4 regions of the Buttiauxella sp. S19-1 genome follow, and region 1 is predicted to be linked to each of the others. Evidence: predicted binding sites of a transcription regulator. Region 1 holds the regulator's gene; each other region holds the start of a gene.
The links. The regulator LexA, encoded in region 1, represses DNA repair genes until DNA is damaged. The targets are predictions, from matches to a motif close to TNCTGTATGTACATACAGNA.

Region 1 (2,205 bases):
GGCGAGTGCCGCGCCCTGAACATCCATGTGTAGCCCCATGACCAGCCACACATCCAGCACGATATTCAGTACGTTTCCGACAACCAGCAAGATAACTGGCGCACGCGCATACTGAACGCCTAACAACCAGCCCAACAAGACCAGGTTGGCAAGCGAGGCTGGCGCACTAAGCCAACGTATTTCAAGGAATCGCCGGGCCTGCAACAAAACATCTTCATTGCCGCCGACGATATGCAAGGCCAGGGATATCAGCGGTTCACGCAGTAAGACGATCGCCACCCCTGCTCCTAACGCCAATAGCAAGGGCTGAACCAGTGCACGCGCTAAAGCAGAGGGATTATTGGCACCAAATGCCTGGGCAGTTAAACCGGTGGTGCTCATGCGCAAAAACAGCAACAGCATAAATAAGAAGCTGGTTGCCGTCGCACCAATAGCGACACCGCCAAGATAAACAGGGCTATCCAAATGACCAATTACCGCGGTATCAACAAGGCCCAGTAAAGGCACGGTGATGTTGGAAAAAATCATGGGTAAGGCGAGGCGCCAGAGAGCTCTGTCAGCCGTCGAGAAAAATCGCATGGCCAATCCAGGAAGAGATAAGAGAATTAAGACGATGATGCGCATTAAAGCGCATCATCTGGAGAAGTTTACAGCCAGTCGCCGTTGCGAATTACCCCAACCGCCAACCCTTCAATAGAGAAGTTATGTTCGCGCAGGTCAACCACAATAGGTTCAAATTCGCTATTTTCAGGCAGAAGATGAACGGTATTACCCTGCTGCTTTAAGCGCTTAACAGTCACTTCGTCGTCAATACGCGCCACCACAACCTGGCCGTTACGCACATCCTGAGTTTTATGAACTGCAAGCAGGTCGCCGTCCATAATACCGATGTCTTTCATAGACATCCCGCTAACGCGCAACAGGAAATCGGCATTTGGTTTAAACAGTGATGGGTCAACCTGGTAATGGCCTTCGATGTGCTGTTGTGCAAGGAGTGGTTCCCCCGCAGCAACACGCCCAACCAGCGGAATACCGGTAACTTCTTCCACCAGCAAGCGGATACCGCGCGACGCACCAGAGATAATCTCAATGACGCCTTTACGGGCAAGTGCTTTCAGGTGCTCTTCAGCGGCGTTCGGAGAACGGAACCCCAGACGTTGAGCAATCTCGGCACGAGTCGGTGGCATGCCGGTCTGGCTGATATGATCCCGAATAAGATCAAACACCTCTTGCTGCCTGGTAGTTAACGCTTTCATTCCGCCCCCTGGGTGTTTATACAGTTATGCTGTGAGTATATACAGTCAAAGGCGATTTTGGAACCACAAATTGAGCAAAAAACCAGGGACTTAACTATTCTGGAAAGATCATCGCAAATGCGGCCAAAGCAGTGTGACCCAGGTAATAACTGCGAGGATAATGGCGATTAATACGGCAGCAGACCCCATGTCCTTGGCCCGTCCTGAAAGCTCGTGGTAATCGGTACCAACACGGTCAACAAGCGCCTCGATAGCGCTATTGAGAATTTCGACAATCATGACCAGCACAACAGAACCAATCAGTAAAATACGGGTGATAGGGTCAACATCTAACCAGCAGGCGATGGCGATGGCGATGAGCGCGCTAACCCCTTCCTGGCGGAAAGCCGCTTCGTTAATCCAGGCTGCTTTGAGCCCTTTCCATGAGTAGCCTGCGGCTTTGATGATACGGGTAAGTCCAGTGGTACTGCTCGCCATTTTGGGAAACCTTTTCAAATTATTTGGGTCAATGCTTATCTATATTGCAACGCCACAGAAATCTGAGCCAGATTCTGATATTCTTGCGGCGAATTTGCATCATTAACCTGAGGCTTTACATCGTTTATGTCAGGCTGGCCAAGAATCTACTACAAATTACTTAATTTACCATTAGGCGTTCTGGTAAAGAGCAAGTCCATTCCGGCAGATCCACAAGCCGAACTGGGCTTAGATCCCACACGCCCGATTATGTATGTCCTGCCGTATAACTCCAAGGCGGACTTATTAACGCTGCGCGCACAATGTCTCGCGCATAACTTGCCCGACCCTCTCGAGCCGTTAGAAATCGACGGTGCGGTATTGCCGCGCTATGTCTTTATCCATGGCGGCCCGCGTGTTTTCACTTATTACACGCCAAAAGAAGAGTCGATCAAACTGTTCCACGATTACCTCGACTTACACCGCAGCAATC
Region 2 (2,205 bases), on a different contig from region 1:
ACACCAATTGGCGCTCCATCTGCGGGTCCAGTAAAGTCACATGTAACCCCACCAGCCTGACTCCCCGCCCTCCTCGCCGTTCTTCCCACGTTTGCTTCGCAATAGCGATTAAATCGGCTTTATTCAGCTGAGGCCAGACATGTTCCTGAGTCGTTTGCTGGAAATCATTAAACTTAAGTTTGATACCCTGGCGGGCAATCAATAAATCAGGTTTTACCTTTTTCAAACGGCGTTCAAGTTCAGGATAGAGTTGCTCAATAATAGCCTCACACTCCTGCCACTGATGAATATCTTCCGCGAGTGTTTTTTCAACTCCGACAGATTTACGTTGCCGCTCATTGTTAATCTCGCGTTCATCTATACCCTGACTACGCTCCCACAGTACACGGCCAAATTTGCCAAACCGCTTGAGTAACGAAGCTAAATCCGTTTTCTGCACATCGGCACAGGTGCGCAACCCAAGGCTTTCCAGTTTGCCCGCTGTAACTTTCCCTACGCCGGGGATTTTTCCAAGCGGTAAGGTTTGCAAAAATGCTGGAATCTCCTCGGGAGTGATCAAGAACTGCCCGTTAGGTTTATTGAGGTCAGAGGCAATTTTGGCGAGGAATTTAACCGGTGCAATACCAGCCGATGCGGTGAGATTAAGTTCATCTGAAATAGTCTGGCGAATTTCCCTGGCCATGAGAGTTGCAGAACCATGGCAGTTCGGGCTATCAGTGACATCCAGATAAGCCTCATCAAGTGACAGCGGTTCGATAAGCGTTGTGTAGCGGCTAAAAATTTCCCGGATATGATTTGAAGCTTCTTTGTAAGCATCAAAACGTCCAGGAAGCAGTGTCAGATGTGGGCATAACTTGAGAGCCATTGCAGTCGACATCGCGCTGTGCACACCAAATTTTCTAGCGGGATAATTTGCCGTACTAATGACACCGCGCCTTTTCGCACTACCTCCAATAGCTATCGGAATATCCCGCAGAGTTGGGTTATCACGCATTTCTACGGCGGCAAAAAAGCAGTCCATATCGACATGAATGATTTTACGCATACTTGTTCGCACCAGTTATATTACTGGATAAGTATACAGTTAAAATAATTAAGGAGGAAAGTCTTCAATGGAAAGAAAACCTCCCGACGATGCGGGAGGTTTTACTGGTTTACAGGATGCGGTTCTGCTGAAGTTTTGCTTGCCGCTCAGCCCTTGCGATACGCTTCTTACGAGCATCACAGGGTTCAGGGCAGTTACAAACTTTCTCCATGCCTAACGCGGCAATACCACCACAGCTACCCTGAAGCGATTTGCGCTTCACAATAACGCCCAGTGACATTCCAAAGATCACCAGTAGAAAAATAACGAAGGTGGCTAAAAATACTGTCAGCATAAACGCTCCTGTCAGCCGCCAAAGTCATCTAGCATGATGTTGTCATCCTCAACACCCAAATCTTTGAGCATTTTGATAACCGCGGCATTCATCATAGGCGGCCCACACATATAGAACTCACAATCTTCTGGTGCCGGATGGCTACGAAGATAGTTTTCAAGCAATACGTTGTGGATGAAGCCGGTGTAACCAGTCCAGTTGTCTTCTGGTTGCGGATCTGAGAGCGCCACATTGAACGTGAAGTTCGGGTTTTCCTGAGCCAGTTTTTCAAACTCTTCTTCGTAGAACATCTCACGCGAAGAGCGAGCACCGTACCAGAAACTCATTTTTCGCGTGCTATGAAGACGTTTAAGCTGGTCAAAAATGTGTGATCGCATTGGTGCCATACCTGCACCACCGCCGATGAACACCATTTCAGCGTCCGTCTCTTTAGCAAAGAACTCACCAAATGGACCGGATATTGTCACTTTGTCGCCCGCTTTTAACGACCATATATATGAGGACATAATCCCCGGAGGCGCATCAGGCACATTCGGCGGCGGCGTAGCGATACGCACGTTCAGCATGATAATGCCTTTCTCATCTGGATAGTTAGCCATTGAGTAAGCGCGAACGCATGGCTCTTTAACCACCGACTTGAAGCGGAACAGATTAAACTTATCCCAGTCGCCACGATATTCCTGAGGAACATCGAAGTCCTGGTAGTTAACCTCATGCGGTGGACTTTCAATCTGGATATAGCCACCAGCACGGAACGGCACAACATCACCATCAGGGATACGCAGTTTGAGCTCTTTAATGAAGGTGGCTTTGTTATCATTAGAGA
Region 3 (2,205 bases), on a different contig from region 1:
GAAAATTCATCCCCGTATCTCCTGAGTATATTTTAAACAGATGGACTGATTGCCACCTTTATTCTGTAAAGCGTACCAGAACCCTGGAGTTACTCTTATATTCAAAAGGAATTGATTATTACAATTAGAGCTATTTCGTTTAATTATTGTTCCAGGTGGTTATTTAAAAAACTATTAAAGGTCATTTGCAGCGAAATTATCATGTGCGATGACCAGCGCACCGCGCTGTTATCGGGCACACTTTGCGGCATCCACACGGCCAGACCAAACAACACCATGCACAAGGCACGTTCCAGTTGATTACCTTTTTGCGGCCTGATGATGGGAAAGCGAAAGCGCCAACGGCAGGGCCAAAGGAGTGGGACACCCGCAGGAGTGAGCATATCTGCCAAAATATGGCTTAAGTAACCCAACACCATGCCTTGAAGGGCATCGGCGGGAATCACCCAACTTTCGGGGACTTTGAGATAGAACAGTGCAAGGCTTGCGAAGACGGCAAATAAGCTGTGGGTAAAGCCCCGATGGCCGCAGGCGCGGGCAATGGGTTTGGAAAACCACGGCAAGCGTTGACCGAGAAATGACTTTGGGTGGTCAATATCAGGCAGCAAACAGGTCAGGATGGCTGAAGGCACAATATGCCACCAGTCTCCTTGAGCAAGCACAGGCGTGAGTTCGGCGTTTTTAGCGAATACTGCACAGGCAATGGAAAAAAGAAGGTGACCTTCCGCCGTCATGATACTACCTGGATGAAAACTGTCGATTCATACAGTATAGGGTTTTTATACAGTAGACGGAAGAGGTGACGGCGTAACATTTTGCAACCGCCGGATTCCCCGGCGGCGTGTTGTTTAGCGGGCTAACCAGCCTCCGTCGACGGCAATGGTGTAACCGTTGACATAATCGGAAGCACTGGAGGCAAGAAACACCACCGGGCCTTGCAGATCGGCAGGAACACCCCAACGACCCGCGGGAATTCGCTCGAGGATTTCATGGCTGCGGACTTCATCATCACGCAGTTGTTGAGTGTTGTTGGTTGCCATGTATCCCGGCGCGATCGCGTTGACATTGATATTATGTTGCGCCCATTCATTTGCCAGCAGGCGCGTTATGCCAAGCACGGCACTTTTAGATGCGGTGTAAGACGGGACTCTGATACCGCCCTGGAAGGACAACATGGAGGCGATATTAATAATCTTGCCGCCAGTGCCTTGTTTAATGAACTGTTTTGCCACCGCCTGAGAGAGAAAGAATACTGATTTAATGTTCAGGTTCATTACGTCGTCCCAGTTTTTCTCGCTAAATTCCAGCGCATCTTCCCGGCGAATGGTGCCTGCGTTATTTACAAGGATATCTATTTTCCCCATTCCTGCCACGGCCTGCGCAATGATGTCAGGGATCGCGTCTTGTTGGCTTAAATCTGCCTGGATGGCGAGAAAACGGCGATCCAAATCTCGCACTTTTTGCGCCGTTTCATGCGGGATTTTGCGGTTTACGCTGACGATGTCACAACCAGCCTCGGCAAGGCCAATCGCCATTCCCTGACCCAGTCCTGTATCGCATCCCGTGACAACAGCGACTTTGCCTTGCAGATTAAAAGCATCGAGAATCATAGTTACTCCGGTATCCGGAAAAGCGCATTTGCGCGTGTCTGTAAAGAGTAGATACGGGAGGGGGGAAACTCAAATATTTTTGAAATACTGTTTTAAAAAATTAGATGTCGGTATGGTTTTGAGAATGATGCGGGGAGCCCCGCATCGTAATAAATTAGCCAATCAGGTGTTCGGCGCGTAATTCACTCAGCGAAGACAACTTCACATTTGCCAGGCACCAGCGCACGTCGTCACGGTTTTCTTCTGCGGGAACCACAATAGAACGCATGCGTGCGGCTTTGGTGGCAACCATGCCATTCACGGAGTCTTCAAGCGTTACACAGGCGAGCGGGTCAACAGCCAATTTAGCAGCGGCATCCAGATAAACCTGCGGATGGGGCTTGCTGTAAGGCAGATGTTCTGCCGAGGCGATGGCATCAAACTGGGAACGTAAGTCGAACATTTCCAGCACACGCTCAAGCATATGTGCAGGTGAAGCAGACGCTAAACCCACTTTCAGACCTTGCGCTTTACATAAAGCGACAGCTTCACGCACACCAGGCAAAATCGGACGCGTCTCTTCAATCAGGGCAATGGCGCGAGTAATCACGCGGTT
Region 4 (2,205 bases), on a different contig from region 1:
ACGAGTGTAGATATCCAGATCGTCGTTGATTGGGTAGCTCAGTTTAGCAGCCAGTTGAACGCCTTGCGCTTTGAAAGCACCGTTATCAACGCTGCCCTTGTAAGGCATACGACCTAACCAGTCGTAACCCATTTCGAAACCAACGTACGGGTTAACCTGGTAACCACCGAATGCACCAGCACCCAGTTGGCTGCTGTGAGTTGGGCCATTGTTGTTCTGGAAACCGTTTCCGTAGAAACCGGTGTCGTGGAACTGGGACCAACCCAACTTACCACCTGCATACCAGGTGTTATCTTTCGGTGCGGCCTGCGCTACGGTAGCGAAGCCAGCCAGTGCCACTGCAATCGCGATAGCTGTCTTTTTCATTTTTTGCGCCTCATTATCATCCAAAAAGGCCATGAGCTTTAAAATCGCTCTAAAGCCCAGGGTTAAATCCTTCGCCCGAGTTTATGCTCACTTGTTACTCTACCGATCAATCGGTGTTATGGAAGAGCAACCCTGGCGAGCTAAAGTCTACAACGTAGTTGAAAACTTACAAGTGTGAAGTCCCTCAGGCATATGAAAAAAAACGATTTGAGTACACACTTTTTAACAACTTTGCGCGAAAAATAGGCTTCTTAAAACTGGCGGAATGCCGCCTGGAGCGGCTTGCAGCGGGGATTCTTCATAATTCACAATGAATTGTCAGCAGAGAAGAAAAAGTTCCAGGATTTCTCTTAAATTTACTTAATGATACAAACTAGAATGAATTTTTAGACCACTTCGTGGTCGACATCCTGTTTTTGAGGTACGAGTTGGACGCATAATAAAGCCAATTGCCTTACCCATTTCAGCTGCTGATGATAGCTGAAAATGCTCTTCGTCGGTCAATTCTTCCGGTAACCAACCAATAACAACACTGTAATTTCCTGTCTGCAATGCTTTTACCATAGCATCTACGGTAAAAAGTGGATCTAACTGGCTTACCTGCATCACTTTTGTCAGCGGAAGACCAGCTGACTGCACCCACTGACGACTCAATTTCTGTTGTGGCGTTAACCACAACTGCCAGCGAGATTGCTGACCAAGCTGTTGCAGCAAGGGCAGCAACACTAACTGTGTAATCCAGGGCTGATCTTCGCTGTAGATCACTTCACTGATCAACCCTTTAATGTTGTTACCTGCTGATGACTGAGCCAATGAAGGCGCAGAACCTGGAACAGTGGCAACGTGAGTTAGAACGTTATGTGATTGCATAGTTAATCCCGCCTGATGGGTTACTGTATGAATATACAGTAATGCCAGTTCGGACAAAGATCAATCTAAATTTCGGAAAGCATATCGCAATTTCGACATGTAAATCTGCGGAAAGTAAGAATGTGATTGCCGTCGCTCATCATGTTACCTATTTTCATATTACTGGATGCAGTTACACATTGTGATGATATGTTATGGATTGATATTTAAGGATATATTCATGAAGAACCGGTCTTATGCAAGGATTCATCAATCAAAAGAATATCTAGCGCCATTAGGTGATATAAATTATCGCTCGCTATTTGGTGGCTATAGTTTGACCGTCGAAAATGTGGTGTTTGCCATGGTTTCTGAGGGAGAATTGTATCTACGTGCCTGCGAACAATCGGAAGTTTACTTTGTTGCAAGAGCGTCAGAGTCTCTGGTTTATAACAAACGTGGACGAGCCATTGCGCTCAATTATTATCATGTCGATGAAGGACTGTGGCGTGATCGGCAAAAGCTGTTGCAGCTTTCAACCGATGCATTGTTTAGCGCTCGCCGTGAGAAATCTCGCCTGAAGGCGCAACAACGTCTCAAAGATTTACCTAATTTAACTCACAGCCTGGAAATGATGTTGTGGGAAGTCGGGATTGCTGACGTGCGCACCCTTCATGCTTATGGTGCAAAACGGTCGTGGATAAAACTGAGACATTTGAAGAAAGGGCTAGGGGTACAAGTCTTGTTGGCTTTAGCAGGGGCTATTTGTGGTGTTCATGAAGCCGCACTCCCGGCGGCAACGCGCCGGGAGTTGGTCGAGTGGGGGCATCTTTACGCGCAACGACACACCCGTTAAGTATGTTGCTGCGACACAAGTTGTTGGAGACGTGATATTTCTGGTAATAGCGCAACCAGCAGGCCAATTTGTTGAAGCACTAACGGCTCTTTGCTATCCGACTGTGGCTCAAGCGAGGTTATACGCTCAGTAAG

Region 2: dinB (DNA polymerase IV) is a predicted target of LexA. The motif match lies at 1,067-1,086, and genes of this name have one in related genera.
Region 3: MES37_RS10520 (metal-dependent hydrolase) is a predicted target of LexA. The motif match lies at 752-771, and genes of this name have one in related genera.
Region 4: sulA (SOS-induced cell division inhibitor SulA) is a predicted target of LexA. The motif match lies at 1,258-1,277, and genes of this name have one in related genera.

What each region holds. Positions count from the first base shown of each region.
Region 1 is NZ_JAHWLU010000014.1:26,366-28,570, forward strand. Features, by position in the region: gene dinF (MATE family efflux transporter DinF) at 1-579, opposite strand, end outside; gene lexA (transcriptional repressor LexA) at 648-1,256, opposite strand; gene MES37_RS05515 (diacylglycerol kinase) at 1,365-1,733, opposite strand; gene plsB (glycerol-3-phosphate 1-O-acyltransferase PlsB) at 1,860-2,205, shown strand, end outside.
Region 2 is NZ_JAHWLU010000004.1:32,462-34,666, reverse strand. Features, by position in the region: gene dinB (DNA polymerase IV) at 1-1,045, opposite strand, end outside; gene nqrM ((Na+)-NQR maturation NqrM) at 1,155-1,379, opposite strand; gene nqrF (NADH:ubiquinone reductase (Na(+)-transporting) subunit F) at 1,391-2,205, opposite strand, start outside.
Region 3 is NZ_JAHWLU010000036.1:33,381-35,585, forward strand. Features, by position in the region: gene MES37_RS10515 (L-cystine transporter) at 1-10, opposite strand, end outside; gene MES37_RS10520 (metal-dependent hydrolase) at 144-734, opposite strand; gene kduD (2-dehydro-3-deoxy-D-gluconate 5-dehydrogenase KduD) at 849-1,610, opposite strand; gene hxpB (hexitol phosphatase HxpB) at 1,765-2,205, opposite strand, start outside.
Region 4 is NZ_JAHWLU010000023.1:22,716-24,920, reverse strand. Features, by position in the region: gene ompA (porin OmpA) at 1-366, opposite strand, end outside; gene sulA (SOS-induced cell division inhibitor SulA) at 727-1,236, opposite strand; gene MES37_RS08025 (TfoX/Sxy family DNA transformation protein) at 1,457-2,071, shown strand; gene yccS (YccS family putative transporter) at 2,068-2,205, opposite strand, start outside.